Pontibacter liquoris: one gene and its partner. The protein of the gene in region 2 binds, or shares a complex with, the protein of the main gene of each other region. Links are inferred from orthologs where the notes say so. Each region holds a gene or a part of one and is shown on either strand. Other genes may lie near its edges. The genes, in order: pfkA and rny.

Region 1 (3,295 bases), 670 kb from region 2 along the record:
TCCCGCTGATGCCCCCGGAGTTGGCATGGAGGACAGCCACACGGTTTATCTGTACCAGAATGGCCGCTTTATAGCAATCAGGCTCAAAGACTGATGCCGGGAGGCCTGCTAGAAGGAGAGCAGGATATAAATGGTTACCAGCGAGAGGGCAATGCCCGTCGTCACAAACGTTAGAATGAACTTGCTCACGCGAATAGCATAGAGTTTATCGGCATGGGAAATATACATACGGCCCAGGCGGATGTAGAGCAAAAACAGCAGAACGGCCCCGATAATGCCGATGCACCAGAATGCCCCGAACCGCATCAGAAACTCGATCGGTAATTGCCGGTAAAGGTGCGACATCACCGTGGCGTCGCGCATGAGGAACTGTGAGCCAATAAGTAAAAAAAGGCAACCGTAAAAAATAAGCAAAACATTGCTGTCAGGCCGGGTAGCTTTCATTCAGAAAAAATTAATAGTTAAGGAACGACTGGGCTTCGTGTTTAATGTCTTCGCGCGACTGCCCGTCTTTCACTCCCAGCGAGATCTTACGCACCAGCACCCCGACCACGGTCTTTTTAAAGCCAAGGCGGGCGGCCATGTTGATACAGAAATCCATTTCCGTTTCGTCCACAATGCCGTCGGCCAGCATCATCTCCACCAAATCATAGATCTGGTCGAAGCGGTCAGAGTCGTTGGTGGGGAGTTGTGGCTCAATCTTTTCAGCATTGGACAAAATATGACGAACATCGCTGGCTTTCATACCATTCTTCTTGCCTATCGACACAATAAAATTGATCTCAGCAGGGTCCAGGTGGCCGTCTATTTTGGCAAGGGCACCCAGATTGGTGATATGACTTTTTAATCTTTTTGTCTCTTCGCTTTCAAAAAAACCAAACATACGTTGCCTCTCTATTTTAAAATCTATTAATTCGTGATTGATATCGTTGCGTTAAATATTATTGCATCTTAAAGTGATGTGTTGGGACTCCAGCTATAAAAGCCAGATAATCCTGCCAACTGCTGGCTTTCACCTTTCTATGCAGCTATTACATACGGTTTTCTATATTTTTGGAGGCATGCGAACGCATTTTTTTTACTTGAACCTTACCTGCGATAGAAATACGACGAATTATATTCCTTTATTGCGGCAAGAGAAAACAAAAGCGAAGCAGCCTGCCAGGCAAATTACAACTAAGCTACATAACACATAAAACGCTATCATGAAAAAGATAGGTATTTTTACCTCCGGTGGCGACTCTCCGGGAATGAACGCCTGCATCAGAGCGGTTGTGCGCACAGCCATATACCACGGGTTAGAGGTATATGGCATCCAGCGCGGATACAATGGCATGATCAAAGGCGATATATTTAAGATGGAGTCTCACTCCGTAAGCAACATTATTCAGAAAGGCGGCACGATCCTGCGCTCAGCCCGCAGCAAGGACTTCCTGACCAAGGAAGGCCGCCAGACAGCCTATGACCAACTGAAGAAACACGGCATTGATGGCCTGATCGCCATTGGCGGTGACGGCACCTTTACCGGCGCCAATATCTTTTACGAAGAATTCGGCATCCCTACCATCGGCGCGCCAGGCACCATCGACAACGACCTTTACGGAACCGATTATACCATTGGCTACGATACGGCTGTGAACACAGCGCTGGACGCCATCGACAAGATCCGCGATACGGCAGACAGCCACGACCGCGTTTTCTTTATTGAAGTGATGGGCCGTGACTCGGGTTATATTGCCATTCCATGTGCCATTGGCGGTGGGGCGGAGATTGTGATGATCCCGGAATCGGAAACCAACATTAATACCGTGGTAGATGCACTGCGCACAGGCTGGAGCCGTTCTAAAACATCCTTTATCGTGATTGTGGCGGAGGGAGATGTGGCTGGCCACGTAACCGAGATTGCCAACAAAGTACAGGATGCCCTGCCGCACATGGATGCCCGCTGCACTATTCTGGGCCACGTGCAACGCGGTGGCGCACCAACCGCTGCAGACCGCATGCTGGCCAGCCAGTTAGGTATTGCCTGCGTAGATGGCCTGCTTACAGGGCACACCAACGAAATGGCTGGCATCATTAATGGCGAGCTGGTATATACGCCCTTTATCGATACCATTACCAAAATAAAGCCTATTAACCCCTACTATCTGCGGATGGTGGATATCCTGTCGGTATAGCGCCGGCGCCAGGCAGCAAGTATGAATTATGAATGAAGTGAAAAGTAACATCTGAAAAGCTGTTATTCTTTTCCTTCCATTCATAAATTCTGATTCAGCGTTCCGCTTTTATAAATTGAATTATCTCCTCCCATTGCCCGGGATGAAACCAGGTATAGCCGGCATCTTTGTTGAACCAGGTGAGCTGCCGCTTTGCATAGCGGCGACTGTTGCGTTTTAATAACCGCACGGCCTCTTCCCAGCCATACGCCCCCTCCAGGAAATCAAACAGTTCTTTATACCCTACGGTTTGCAACGCATTGTGCCGGCGGGAAGGATACAGGTTTTTTGCCTCTTCCAGCAGCCCCTGCGCCAGCATCTGGTCCATGCGCTGATCGATGCGCTGATAAAGCTCGGCGCGGTCGCGGGTAAGCCCTATCTTAATTGTTTGAAAGGGGCGCGCCTGCTTTTCCTTTTTCCTGAACGACGAGTAGGGTTGCCCGCTGGACAGGCATACTTCCAGTGCCCGCATTACCCGTTGGGGGTTCGCCTGGTCCACCTGTGCAAAATAAGCCGGGTCGCGCTCCTGTAGCTGCGCCAGCAGTGGTGCAAGCCCCTGCTCCGCTAGCAGCGCAGTCAGCTTTTGGCGCACTTCCGGGGCAGCATCAGGCATATCATCCATTCCTTCCAGCACCGCCTGCACGTATAAGCCCGACCCTCCGGTCAGGATCACCACATCGTGCCGGGTAAAGAGCTGCTGCAGCAAGGCCAGCACATCCTGCTCATACATGCCGGCACTATATTCCTGGGCAATGCTATGGGAGTCCACAAAATGATGGCGGATGCCCTGTTGCTCCTCCGGGGTAGGTTTGGCAGTACCGATCAGCATTTCCCGGTAAAACTGCCGCGAATCGGCCGAGATGATTTCAGTGTGATAGTGGCGGGCCAGTTGCACACATAAGGCTGTTTTGCCCACGGCGGTAGGGCCTACTACTACGATCAGGTGCTTTGGCATCGTTATTTTCTATCCGTGTAGCTTGTATAGGCGCGAGCCGCGAGGCTTTCAGATTCACACCCCTGAAGCGGAAAGGCACTGAATTCTTATTCTCCGACACTTGTTTCACCTACAAGCGTATTTC
Region 2 (3,172 bases):
AGAAGCCCCTGCACACGTTTACCGATTACATCCGAGTGTCGACCATACAGGAAACAAGCAACCTGAGCGGCGACAAGGAGACGGTGACTGCAACCCATCAAAACCTGACCACGCTCATTAACCTGGAGCGCGAGCTGCTGATCCTGGCCGCCGATAAAGGCGATGAGGGTACAGTAGGTATGCTCAGCGAGGATATCAACGAAAACGAGAAAATCCTCTGGATGCTGAATGCTTTTCTTAGTTAACAGCGTAGCAGCTACTTTGGCTTGCTGCCCGGTAGAACAAGTCTAAAAAGGCGTCTGCACGTACTTGGCCGCCTGCCTTATAGATCTGTCGGTGTTCAGGACCGGGTCCAACCACCCCTTGTCCCTCCTTATCTAAGGAGGGGAGCCGGCCACTACTTTAGCTAAGGGATAAGCTCTGTTGTTTTGGCTTCGTTTCCTTTCCACCAAGATCCTTTTCAGGATGACAAAAGCAAAAAGGCATGACGAGGAAGTTTATACTTGCGCTGAAGTATAAGTAGCTTGGTGAATGAAGAACATCCCCCTACCCCCTTCAAAGGGGGACTTGGTTCAAGTTGCATAGTATAAAGCTGAGCTATCGAAAATGATCCCAGTCCTTGGGTTAAGCGCCTCGAGAATTTCCGGTGACGAACGATAGTGAGGCAGCCTGAGGTACGAAGGCAGGAAATGAAAGCAGCGCGAAACGCAAGGACGAGCCCCCGCGGGCTTGGAGCGCTTCAAAGCCAGAAATGAAACAAGGCAAGTATAAGACTGAGCAAAACAGCTGGTTAGCAAGTATAGCAGGAAGTATAAACTGCCACATCAAACACAAGCTACCAAGTATAGCCAAAGTATAAACCTGAGGAATACAGCCAGCTATCAAGTATAGCCGGAACGACTTTAATTGAAGAAGTACAATTGCTACCTACACATGTCCCTTACCAAGTATAACCCGATCATAACAAAACAAAACCGCCTGCTACAAAAGCTGTAGCAGGCGGTTTAACCTTAATTTATACTCAAATACTACTTAGCGTAGCTAATGGCGCGCATCTCCCGGATCACCGTGATCTTGATCTGGCCCGGGTACTGCATCTCTTTCTCGATCTTCTGCGAGATGTCGAAGGAGATCTGAGCAGCTTTATCATCGGTTACGTTATCGGCATCCACCATTACGCGCAGCTCACGGCCGGCCTGGATGGCGTAGCACTGGTTAACACCTTCAAACGAGATAGCTGTTTCTTCCAGCTCCTTCAAACGCTTGATGTAGGATTCCATGATCTCGCGGCGGGCACCTGGTCTGGAACCGGAAATCGCGTCACAGGCCTGCACCAGTGGCGATACCATTGCTGTCATTTCCACTTCGTCGTGGTGGGCACCAATGGCGTTTACCACATCCGGATGCTCCTTATACTTCTTGGCCAGCTCCATACCAATAATGGCGTGCGGCAGTTCCGGCTCATCCGGCGTAACCTTGCCAATGTCATGCAGCAAACCGGCGCGTTTGGCGTGTTTCACGTTCAGGCCCAGCTCGGCGGCCATGGTGGCACAAAGGTTGGCTACTTCGCGCGAGTGCTGCAGCAGGTTCTGCCCGTAAGACGAGCGGAAACGCATGCGGCCCACCATCTTGATCAGTTCCGGATGCAAGCCATGAATACCCAGATCGATGGCGGTGCGCTCGCCGATCTCCACGATCTCTTCCTCGATGTTCTTGCGTGTTTTGGCGACCACTTCCTCGATGCGGGCCGGGTGAATACGACCGTCGGCTACCAGGCGGTGCAAGGATAAACGGGCAATCTCGCGGCGAACCGGGTCAAAACCAGAAATGATGATGGCTTCCGGCGTATCGTCCACGATGATCTCCACGCCAGTAGCCGCTTCAAGGGCACGAATGTTACGGCCTTCACGACCGATGATCTTGCCTTTGATGTCGTCGCTTTCGATGTTGAATACCGACACGCAGTTTTCGATGGCATGCTCTGCCGCCGTGCGCTGGATGGTCTCGATCACGATCTTTTTGGCTTCCTTGGTAGCAGTGAGCTTGGCCTGGGCCACAATGTCTTTGATGTGCGAGGAGGCCTGTGTCTGGGCTTCGCTCTTGAGGGCTTCCACCAGCTGCTCGCGCGCTTCGGAGGCGGTCAGGCCGGCAATTTTTTCCAGCTGGTCCACAATTTCCTGGTGCTGCTGCTCTACTTCTTCCCGGCGCTTTTTCAACTGCTCCATCTGGGCGTGCAAGTGCTCCTTTTCTTTGTCGAGCTGGGCGGCAAGCTGTTCTTTTTCCTTGGCAAGCTCCGTTTCGAGGCGCTTGGTTTGCTCCATTTGCTTGTTTACCAGTTGCTCGCGCTGCTTTACCTTGTTTTCGTTCTGGATGATGATGTTCTTTTTCTTATTCATCTCCTCCTCGAACTCCGACTTAAGCTTCAGGTATTTCTCCTTGGCTTCCAGGATGCGGTCTTTCTTGATGCTCTCGCCATTCAGTTCGGCTTCGCGAATGATGGTTTTAGCGGTCTGGCGGGCGACTTCTTCCTGCTGCTTGTACACTTTCTGCAGCAGCATACGCCCAATGAAGACGCCCGCAGTGAGCGCAACAAGAGCGGTTAATAAAATATAAAGAATGGACATAGCTAATTGCTTTTATGGTTTATAAAAACACCTAGCAGTTCCTGCAAAAAACAAAGTATGGCTTTAAAGCCTAAACGAAGTGTAAGCGGCGCCAGCCGGTAAGGAGGCGCGGCCTGCTATTTGGTAGCAGCAGATAAAAGGTCGTCGAGCAAGTTGAGCTGCTGGTCTACTTTGGTCTGATGAGCGTTTTTCTCATCTTCCAGCTTCAGCTTGTCTACCATGGTTTCAAAGGCCACCATGGCCAGCAAATCCTGTTTTTCCTGTATCCCAAACTGGTCTTTAAAGAAGCGCAAGCGCTCGTTTAGCAGTTTGCCTACTACCCGCAGCCTTTCTTCCTCTTCTTCTTTCACCCGCATCGGATACTCGCGTTCCGCGATGCGAATCTTGATTGCTAATTCACTCATCCGTTGCGTTTTTAATGGTTAAGCTTACCGGGTTCTCCTGGCTTTCGGGCCTTCACAGGCCCCTACTCGCGCAGGGTTTTAGTCCTGCAGGTAAGCAATACACTTATCGATTTCTCTTATGTATTCGTTTAGTTTGAGCTTTAA

Evidence for each region.
Region 1: rny (region 2) and pfkA share a complex: the UniProt entries of both Bacillus subtilis proteins name them as parts of the possible RNA degradosome complex. The link is inferred for Pontibacter liquoris from one-to-one orthologs.

Annotation. Positions count from the first base shown.
Region 1 is NZ_JALEBG010000001.1:932,670-935,964, reverse strand. The notes cover bases 223-3,191. They hold pfkA (6-phosphofructokinase), read left to right. Parts: upstream 223-1,205; coding sequence 1,206-2,177; downstream 2,178-3,191. Other genes in these bases: miaA (tRNA (adenosine(37)-N6)-dimethylallyltransferase MiaA), read right to left, coding at 2,272-3,171; LWL52_RS03765 (TerB family tellurite resistance protein), read right to left, coding at 455-883; LWL52_RS03770 (hypothetical protein), read right to left, coding at 223-363. Also shown: LWL52_RS03775 (hypothetical protein), read left to right, coding at 1-94; more of LWL52_RS03770, read right to left, coding at 109-222. UniProt on the Bacillus subtilis protein: Catalyzes the phosphorylation of D-fructose 6-phosphate to fructose 1,6-bisphosphate by ATP, the first committing step of glycolysis.
Region 2 is NZ_JALEBG010000001.1:264,396-267,567, reverse strand. The notes cover bases 327-3,172. They hold rny (ribonuclease Y), read right to left. Parts: upstream 2,625-3,172; coding sequence 1,029-2,624; downstream 327-1,028. Other genes in these bases: LWL52_RS01040 (hypothetical protein), read right to left, coding at 3,107-3,172; LWL52_RS01045 (cell division protein ZapA), read right to left, coding at 2,741-3,028. In the rest of the region: LWL52_RS01055 (Dps family protein), read left to right, coding at 1-245. UniProt on the Bacillus subtilis protein: Endoribonuclease that initiates mRNA decay. Initiates the decay of all SAM-dependent riboswitches, such as yitJ riboswitch. Involved in processing of the gapA operon mRNA, it cleaves between cggR and gapA.